One region of the Paeniglutamicibacter selenitireducens genome, then DNA from elsewhere that is predicted to be linked to it. Evidence: riboswitches for the same ligand, from Rfam matches in the RefSeq annotation. Region 1 holds a riboswitch; each other region holds the start of a gene.
What was found. Region 1 has a riboswitch for S-adenosylmethionine ahead of ACSYDW_RS09835 (methylenetetrahydrofolate reductase). Riboswitches for the same ligand answer to the same signal wherever they lie in the genome.
Positions count from the first base shown of each region.

Region 2: it holds a riboswitch for S-adenosylmethionine, as region 1 does, so the genes downstream of both, ACSYDW_RS00080 (acyl-CoA dehydrogenase family protein) here and ACSYDW_RS09835 (methylenetetrahydrofolate reductase) in region 1, are expected to answer to the same signal.
Region 3: it holds a riboswitch for S-adenosylmethionine, as region 1 does, so the genes downstream of both, ACSYDW_RS04710 (OsmC family protein) here and ACSYDW_RS09835 (methylenetetrahydrofolate reductase) in region 1, are expected to answer to the same signal.
Region 4: it holds a riboswitch for S-adenosylmethionine, as region 1 does, so the genes downstream of both, ACSYDW_RS15475 (flavin reductase family protein) here and ACSYDW_RS09835 (methylenetetrahydrofolate reductase) in region 1, are expected to answer to the same signal.

Region 1 covers NZ_JBPULF010000004.1:196,308-198,500, reverse strand. The annotation lists gene ACSYDW_RS09840 (deoxyguanosinetriphosphate triphosphohydrolase family protein) at 1-127, opposite strand, end outside; SAM riboswitch class I at 507-625, shown strand; gene ACSYDW_RS09835 (methylenetetrahydrofolate reductase) at 727-1,653, shown strand; gene metE (5-methyltetrahydropteroyltriglutamate--homocysteine S-methyltransferase) at 1,721-2,193, shown strand, end outside.
Region 2 covers NZ_JBPULF010000001.1:14,725-16,917, forward strand. The annotation lists gene ACSYDW_RS00070 (FmdB family zinc ribbon protein) at 25-309, opposite strand; gene ACSYDW_RS00075 (AmiS/UreI family transporter) at 353-991, opposite strand; SAM riboswitch class I at 1,191-1,287, shown strand; gene ACSYDW_RS00080 (acyl-CoA dehydrogenase family protein) at 1,295-2,193, shown strand, end outside.
Region 3 covers NZ_JBPULF010000002.1:269,966-272,158, reverse strand. The annotation lists gene ACSYDW_RS04710 (OsmC family protein) at 468-1,013, opposite strand; SAM riboswitch class IV at 1,053-1,171, opposite strand; gene ACSYDW_RS04705 (hypothetical protein) at 1,316-1,654, opposite strand; gene ACSYDW_RS04700 (DUF4190 domain-containing protein) at 1,836-2,093, opposite strand; gene ACSYDW_RS04695 (MarR family winged helix-turn-helix transcriptional regulator) at 2,136-2,193, opposite strand, start outside.
Region 4 covers NZ_JBPULF010000009.1:163,843-166,035, reverse strand. The annotation lists gene ACSYDW_RS15480 (DUF1801 domain-containing protein) at 63-488, shown strand; gene ACSYDW_RS15475 (flavin reductase family protein) at 599-1,108, opposite strand; SAM riboswitch class IV at 1,181-1,293, opposite strand; gene rplI (50S ribosomal protein L9) at 1,555-2,010, opposite strand; gene rpsR (30S ribosomal protein S18) at 2,026-2,193, opposite strand, start outside.

The sequences.
Region 1 (2,193 bases):
GGGAGAAGTAGGGGGAGAACCTGATGCGTTCGATGTCGATGCGGAATTCGTCCTCGCCGGCGCGCATGGCCTCGGGGATGGAGCGGCCGCGTCCGCCGCCCTGGTGGGTCTTCTGCCTGGTATCCATGGTGCGACCCAGCCTAGTTCGGTGCCGGGGCCCGGCCGCGCACCTGCCGCGGAACGCGCCGGGGGTGTCGCGGGGCATCGCGGCGTGCCGGCGGGGGAACCGGTGCCGGCTCCCCGGCACCGGGAGGCGCGGGAAGCCGGTGCGGGGAGGCGGCACGCCCGACCGTCACACTGGCTTCACACTTGGCGGCGAAAGTAACGCAATGGCGTCGGATCGCCGCAAATCCGCGGGATTCACCGAACCACCAGCGTCACAAAGGCGTCGGGCGGTGCCGCGGAGCGGGGCGGAAAACGTCATGTGAAGCGTTTTTGCCCCGCGTGACGCGGTGCGCGCCAGGCGCCTTGCACGCCGGGCGGAACCTGGAACATGATGAATGCATCAACCATCAAGAGCGGCTGAGAGATCTGGCTCGTTGACGCCGCAGCAACCATCGGTTCGATGGATTCCCCCGTGCGGGGCGTCCGTCCTCGAGGGTGCTAAGGCCAGAAGCGATGGAGCCGCTTCACAACCCGCTCACCATCGCCGCGCACCTCCGTCCCGGAGGGTCGCGGCTATTGTGGCGTACCTGGGGCCTCCCTCGTTCTGACGAGGAGAAACACATGAGCATTGCACCGTCCGCGGCCCCGCCGTCACTGTCCTACGAGCTGTACCCGCCGGTGAACCGCGACGCGACCGAGGGCGTTTTCAACAGCATCGAGGCGCTGCAGGCCTCGAGCCCCGACTATGTGTCGGTCACCTACTCCGGCACCCATGCACGCCGCCGGGCCTCGCTGGAACTCATCGAACACCTCATCCAGAACACCAGGCTGCGCCCGCTGGCGCACCTGACCTGTGTGGGGGAGAGCCGCCAGTCCCTCGAGAACCTGATCCGCCACTTCATCTCGCTCGGGGTGCGCGGGGTCCTGGCCCTGCGCGGGGACCTGCCCACCGACCCCGACGGGTGGCGCGGGGAGTTCCCGTTCGCCCGCTACCTCATCGAGCTCATCCGCGAGGTCGAGTCCGAGCACTCGGCGGCGTTGGCCGGCGGCCGGCTGGGCGTGGGTGTGGCGGCCTACCCGATCCGGCACCCCGAGTCCCCGTCGTTCGAGCACGACGTGGAGGTGCTGCTGGCCAAGGAGCGCTCCGGGGCCAACTACGCGATCACCCAGGTGTACTTCCGCCCGGAGGAGTACACCCACCTTGTCGACGCGGCACGCCGCGCCGGGGTGTCCATCCCGATCATCCCGGGGGTCATCCCGCTGAACTCGCTGAAGCGGCTGAACCGGCTGGCAGCGATGACGGGCGTCGAACCGGACCCGGTGCTGGCACACGCGCTGGAAACCGCGGGCAGCGACGCCGAACGCCACCACCTCGGGGTCACCGCCGCCGTCACGCTGGCGCGGCGCGCGTTCGACGACGGGGCCCCCGGGGTCCACCTGTACACCTTCAACGACCACCGCGGGTCACTCGATGTCATCGAACGGCTCGAACTGCCCCGCACCCGCGCCCAGGTCGTCAATTCCTGGGCGGCCCGCGCCGCCGTCTAGGCGCGCCGGGCCCGCACCAATCCCCACCGACTCTTTCCCCCACGTTCAACACCCAAGGAGAAACACCATGACGAAGCCAACCTTCCCCGCAGCATCCATCCTCGGCTACCCGCGCATCGGCCCGAACCGCGAGCTCAAGAAGGCCCTCGAGTCCCACTGGGCCAAGCGCACCGACGAGGCGGCGCTGCACACCGCGGCCCGCGACCTGCAGCAGGCAAACCTGGCCACGCTGGCCGCCCTGGGCCTGGGTGCCGCCGACGCCTCGCTGCCCGGCGACTTCGCCTACTACGACCAGGTGCTCGATGCCACCGTCGCGCTCTCCGCGCTGCCCACCCGCTTCGCGGACCTTGCCGACGCCGACGGCGCCATCAGCACGGCCGCCTCGTTCGTGCTGGCCCGCGGCGACGAGTCCCGCGCCCCGCTGGAAATGACAAAGTGGTTCGACACCAACTACCACTACCTGGTCCCGGAGATCGGCCCCGCCACCCCGATCTCCGCCAACGCCACGCCGCTCCTCGAGTCCTTCACGGCGCACGCCGC
Region 2 (2,193 bases), on a different contig from region 1:
TGGGTGGGTGGACCCGGCACCTGCTTAGGGGCGCGGGAGTTTCTGGTGCAGGGGGTTGCTGGTGTACCTCGTTGGTTTCTTGGCCGCCCCGGGAAGCCCCGAGACGACGGCTGGTTCGTGGGCGCTGCGCTTTGTCGAGTCCACGAGTTTGTAGGCGGCGGTGTTGGCGATCGACAGGCGCGGGGCACTCATTTGGCGCCGCGCCGGTTGCCGGCACTCCGGGCACTCGAGGGCATCCGGTACGTCCATCATCGGGAATGTTGACTCGAAGACAGTTCCTTCGGGGCAACGGAAATCATAGAGCGGCATGCTGCATCCTTTCGGTGCGGAGTGCGGAGTGCGGGGTGTGGGCTTAGGCGCGGGGAGCCACCGGGAGCTCGCCGGGGGCGGGGACCGTGGATCCACTGTTCCGCCGGGACAATGCGTAGGCGACCACAATGGCGACGACGCCCAGGACGGCCATGATGCCGGCCTCGAGGCTCGTGCTGGTGTAGCTGCCGCTGAGCAGCAGCAGCGCGGGGATCGTGCCTGTCAGGTGGGCGACAATGACGGTGAACCACCCGGTGAAGTCGTTCAGGGACGATTTGCCCAACGCCAGCAGAAGGAAGAAGAGCGTCCACAACAGTGCCCAAATGAACCAGATGACACCGAAGAGCGGGTCTCCGACCTGGGTGAACTGAAGGACCCCGAAGACCACGGCAACGCCGGCCACGAAGAGCGAGAACCAGCCGAGTCCTTCTCCCGGGAGGTCGAAGATCTGGTTCAGCCCCACGTACAGGTAGGTGAACCCGAAGAGGTACAGGCCGGAGGCGCCGAACACGACAGCGGGGTCCCCGTTGGACTGGATCAGGATGATGGTAGGGAACACCACCTGCATGATGCCCACCGCGAAGTTCAGGATTGCTGCCGACTTGCCGGGCACCTTTCCCAGGAGCATGAGACCGTTGATGAACAGCACGGCACCGACATAAAGCAATCCGACACTTGCCACAGCGTTTCCTTTCAGCGCACCGCAATTAGGCGAAAGCGCACGCTCCGCAGAACGGATTTTTGGCTTCTCACCTGACAATTTTGCTTAGGCTATCGTCGAAGGATGACGCAAGCAAGGGGTAGGACATGCCCTTCAGAAGAACAATTGTGACGGCGTTCGTTTGCGCCACATGACGCGGCTCTTGTAGAAATGTCATCAACAACCATCCAGAGCGGCCGAGAGATCTGGCTCCATGACGCCGCAGCAACCCCTCCCCTTCATTGGGCGGTAGGTGCTCACGCCAGAGTCGATGGAGATCAAATCATGGCTGCCGAGTCACCCCTGCACACCTTCGATGTCGAAACCGACCCCAACATCTTCGGGTCCGTCTCGCTGGAAGCGCTGGCAAGCAACGCGCCGGCCCGGCACCTGCTCAAGCTCACCCCCGGGGTTCCCGCCAACGGCCACTACGACGAACTCGCCGCAGTGTTCCGTCCCGTGTTCGCCCGGATTGCCGAGGGTGCCAGCCAGCGGGATGCCACCCGTACCCTGCCGTACGAGCAGGTCGGATGGCTCAACCGCGAGCGCTTCGGTGCCCTGCGCATCCCCGTCAGCGAAGGCGGCTACGGGGCAAGCCTGAGCGACCTCTTCCGCCTGCTCATCGAACTCGCCGAAGCCGACTCCCAGGTGGCCCACCTGTGGCGTGCGCACATCGCCTTCGTCGAATCCGCGCTCACCCTCCGGGACCCCGCGGTGCGCAGCCGCTGGACCGAACGGATCGCCGCTGGCCAGATCGTTGGCAACGCCTACACCGAACGCGGCGGAAACCCCCTGGGCTCGCTCAACACCACGCTCGAGCAGCGCGGCGACCACTGGTTCGTGACGGGCGAAAAGTACTACTGCACCGGCACCATCTACGCCGACTGGGTTGCCGTTGCGGCGTCCCACCCCACGTTGGCCGGCCGCCAGATCGCGCTCGTCTCCACGCAGCGTTCCGGCGTCAAGATCTACGACGACTGGGACGGCTTCGGCCAGCAGCTCACAGGCACCGGCTCCACGACGTTCCAGGATGTTCCTGTCGACACCCTGCTGCCCGAGGAGCAGCAGGTCAACGACCCGGAGTCCGCGATCTTCCAGCTGGTGCTGCTGGCTGTGCAGGGCGGAATCACCCGTGCGGCGCTGAACGACGTGCGCTCCGCGGTGCAGGCGCGAACCCGCACCTT
Region 3 (2,193 bases), on a different contig from region 1:
CCTGTATTTGTGCGGTTTTTTGGGAGGGAAACCGGGCCGGTGAAATATACAGAGCGTCGCCCGTGGTGGCCAATCCGAAGGCTCGAGCCACAGATGATCGAATGGATAACCTGGCCCTTGTTCGCCCCGAGGCACAGTATTGCTGATGCATTGCTAGCTTTCCGGCAGTGGTCTATCTGGATCACGACCATGCCGAAGTCGGTGATCTGGGCCCCCGGGGCCCGGAATTCTCGCTCGTTGATACCGTCCGGATGCCCGGATCCAACGACGCGACACTAACTATTATGACGGGCGTTCGTCACAAAAAGTGAATCGGGGCACCCTGTGGGGGCGCCTGAGGGATGCCCCGGCCGCGGCGGCCGGGAAGCACTGTGGTATAGGGACAAGCCGCCCGGATGCCGCACGAACAACGAAAAAGGGGGCCACCCGCAGTGTCGGCGGATGGCCCCCGGGGTGCCTGCCGGGCCCTAGCCGGCGACGACCAGCTCGACGGAGATCGGCGTGGGGTTCGCGACGATGTCGAAGACCGGGCAGTGCGCGTCGACCGCGGCCTGCAGCTCCTCGTAGCGTTCGCGGGTTTCGGGACCCGAGACCTTCACCGTGAGCCGGACAGCGCCGAAGCCGGGGCGCACGGATTCGTCGATGCCGAAGAGCCCGCGCACATCGAGGTCCGCCGCGGCGTCGATCTCCAGCGAATCGATCTTGAGCCCCAGCTGGTGGGCGTAGAGGCGGTAGACGACCACCTGGCAGGCGATCAGCGCGCCGAGCGCGTACTCGACGGGGCTCGCAGCCGCGTCGTCCCCGGCCAGGCCGACGGGCTCGTCGACCAGGAAGCGGTGCTTGCCCGCCGTCACCTCGGTGGCCACCGAGCCGACGGCCGTGCCATTCGCCGTGAACGTCAGCGACGCGTTGGCGGTGTTTGCGGCGATGCGCCCACCCCACGCGTTTCCGGCGGCATTGAGCTTCTCGGCGCGCAGGAGGTCCGGGGTGGTTTCGAGCAGGGTCTCTGACATGGGGGATCGATCCTTCCGTGGTGGCGCGTGCCAATCACGTCGCCATACTTACGCCGGTCCGGTTGGACGGCGTCGAATCTTCACCTGGAGCACCCCGCTATGACGAAGGGGGTTGCCGTCCAACCGACCAGGGTCGTGAATGGTTGGAACTCGTGATTCTGGTGTCGAGTCTTCCCGATGCCCCGCCGCGGGGCAAGCGCCCGCTTCACGGGGCGTCATGCACCGCAGGCATGCCGGTTAACGGGAAACGGCGGCCAACCAGTGAAGCACTGGGTGAACCGCCGGATCGATGCAGCAGGGGGTTACGAGAAGCTCGCGGCGCCTGCAGCGGTGGTGGTTGCGACGACCATGAGGATGATGAACCCGACGATGGAGAGCAGGGACAGGATCGTGCCGATCCAGCCCGTCACCTTGCCAACGGTGGCCGCCACGTTGAGCTGTTCGGCCTGCTTGGCCTTCGAGATCGCGATCGGGCCGAGGATGATGCCGACGACGAAGAGCGAGAGGATGCCCAGGATCATCGAGGTCTGGGCGAGCTGGGAGCCGCGCAGCTGCTCCGGGCTGTTCTGGGTGTAGGCGGGTGCACCCTGGTACGGGTTTGCACCGTTGTACTGCGGGGTGTTGTCTGCTGGCTGGGTCATATTTCCTCCATGCGAAAGAATCTGGCACAAGTGATTGGTTTCCGGGAACGGTGTCCCCGGCTCTCGAGCGTACCGGGGTTTGACCACGAACTGGGGAAAACCGCGGGTGTGTACCCTAACGAAAAGGTCACATGTTCACCGTGCGGGCCCCTCGCTGCGGCCGCCCGGCGGCCGGGCCGGCCTAGAAGGCGGCGATGAAAATGAAGGGGATCAGCAGCAGGAGCGGGATCACGGAGAGGATCCACAGGATGGTCCCGACCCAGCCCGTTACCCTGCCGACGGTGGCGTCGGCGTTGAGCTGTTCCGCCTCGTTGGCCTTGTTGATGGCGATGATGCCCAGGACGATGCCGACCAGGGGGACGAAAATGGAGAGGATGCCCAGGATCATCGAGGTCTGGGCGAGCTGCTGGCCGCGCATCGGGTCGGGGTACTGGGTCATGGGTCCTCCTGTGCTGGGACCGGGGTGTCCGGCAGGTGTGGATCAGGCGTTGGCGTCGTTGGAATTCAGGCGGGCGAGCAGGTCGGCGAAGCGCTCGATT
Region 4 (2,193 bases), on a different contig from region 1:
TCACGGAAATCTGGGGATGACTGAGGTTGATGCGCCTCGGAACCGCTGCAATACTGGCTCGCATGGCCGTCAACAAAACCGCACCCACTCCGGTTGATCCGCACGAGTTCATCGCCTCCGTCGAACATCCTGTCCGGCGCTCCGATGCACAAGCTCTGCTGGAAATGATGGAAGAAGTATCCGGGCAGCCCGCGACCATGTGGGGGCCAACCATCGTCGGGTTCGGCTCCTACCACTACAAGTACGATTCGGGACGAGAGGGCGACGCCGCGGCAATCGGCTTCTCGCCACGCTCCACGAACCTGGCCCTCTACGGCCTGACCATCGCCCCCGAGTCCGAGGACCTCCTGGCCGCGCTGGGAAAGCACAAGCGAGGCGCCTCCTGCCTGTACGTCAACAAGCTCGGCGACGTCGACCTCGCGGTACTCGCGGAACTTGCGCGGCGTGGCTACCGCCACATGGTGGACACCGTCCACGACCCGTCCTGAGGCCGACAGCGAATCCTGCCGCCGCATGCGGCACGAGCCCGCCGGGCCACGGCCTAACCAGTTTGGTCGGACAAGGGCCCGGCAGGCTCGTGCACTGCGCGGGGAACGTCTCAGGAGACGAGCTGCCCGGTTTCCAGGCGGCGGAATGCGGATCCGTGGAAGACCAGCGGGGACTCCGACGCGTCGCTCGTCTGGTGGCCGTGGACCCGCAGCAGCACGACGTGGTGGTCGCCAGCGGGAATCTCCTGCTCCACCGAGCAATCCAGCCACAGGCTGGCATCGTGGAGCAGCAGCGCGCCCTCGTCGGTCGAATCAAGGCGAAGCCCCGCAAAGCGGTCGCCGGTCTTGGACGCGATCTGACGGCACACGCCCTCGTTCTTCTCGCTGAGCACCGACACCCCGATACGGGCGCTGGAGCGGATCACCGGCCAGGTGCGCGAGGTGTTCTGCACGGCGAACATCACCAGGGGTGGATCCATCGAGACGCCCACGGTGAACGAAGAAGCGACGATGCCCTGCGGCTCTCCGTCGATGATGGCGCACAAAGCCGCAACGCCCGAGGGATGCTGGGCGAATACGTTGCGCAAGGTGTTGGGGGTGAGGTCTGTGGCAAGCGTCATGGATCGGTCCTTCGGCGTCGTGCGCACCTCGGATCACGCATGCGCCCGATGCGCAGCAGCCTGTTCCTGGGTGTGCGGTACTTGCCCCCGGGGTCCCGCGGGCCGAATCGTCACCTGGAGCACCCCACTACCGTGAGAGGGTTGCCGGTCAACAAGCCAGGGCTTTTCCGTTGACACTCTTGATTCATGACTAACGTTAGGAGAAAGGTTTAGCTCCAGTCAAAGATTGTTTCGACACATTGGTTAACGGAGGGTAAGAATCGAAGAATCTGCGACAATATCTCGCTTTCCGTGCCCGGGTATCGATAGTCTGCCGCAAAAGTTCCCGCTTGGGCGTCCACTCCCCCGGAACCGCAGCGACCTGGCCCGTTAAAGCACTGGGGACCCCACCCGAAGGTGGGGTCCCCAGTGCCCACAGCCCCGAAGAGCGGTGGATCCGCAGCGAATTACTTCTTTGCGGCTACGACTACCAGCGAGATGGTCGCGGACACATCGGTGTGCAGGCGCACGGTCGCCGAGTAGTTACCCGTCGACTTGATGTGGTCGTTGATCTCGATGTTGCGCTTGTCGATCGCGCCAACGCCGGCGGCTGCAACAGCCTTGGCGATGTCGTCGGTCTTGACGGTGCCGAAGAGGCGACCGGTAGCGCCAGCCTTGACGGACAGCTTGACCGGCTTGGCGGAGATAGCGGCGGCGAGAGCCTGTGCTTCTTCCAGGGACGCAACGGCGCGAGCGGCACGTGCAGCCTTGATCGACTCCACCTGCTTTTCACCGCCCGGGGTCCAGGTGATGGCGAACGAACGCGGGAGAAGGTAGTTACGTGCGTAACCGTTCTTCACCTCAACGATGTCGCCTGCGGCACCGAGGCCGGTAACTTCGTGGGTCAGAATGAGCTTTGCCATGTTTGTATACCTTCCTTAGCCGCGGCCAGCGCCGGAGTAAGGCAGCAAGGCTACTTCACGCGCGTTCTTGATGGCCTGTGCGATCTTGCGCTGTTCCTGAACGGAAACGCCGGTAACGCGACGGGCACGGATCTTTCCGCGATCCGAAATGAACTTGCGCAGCAATGCTACGTCCTTGTAGTC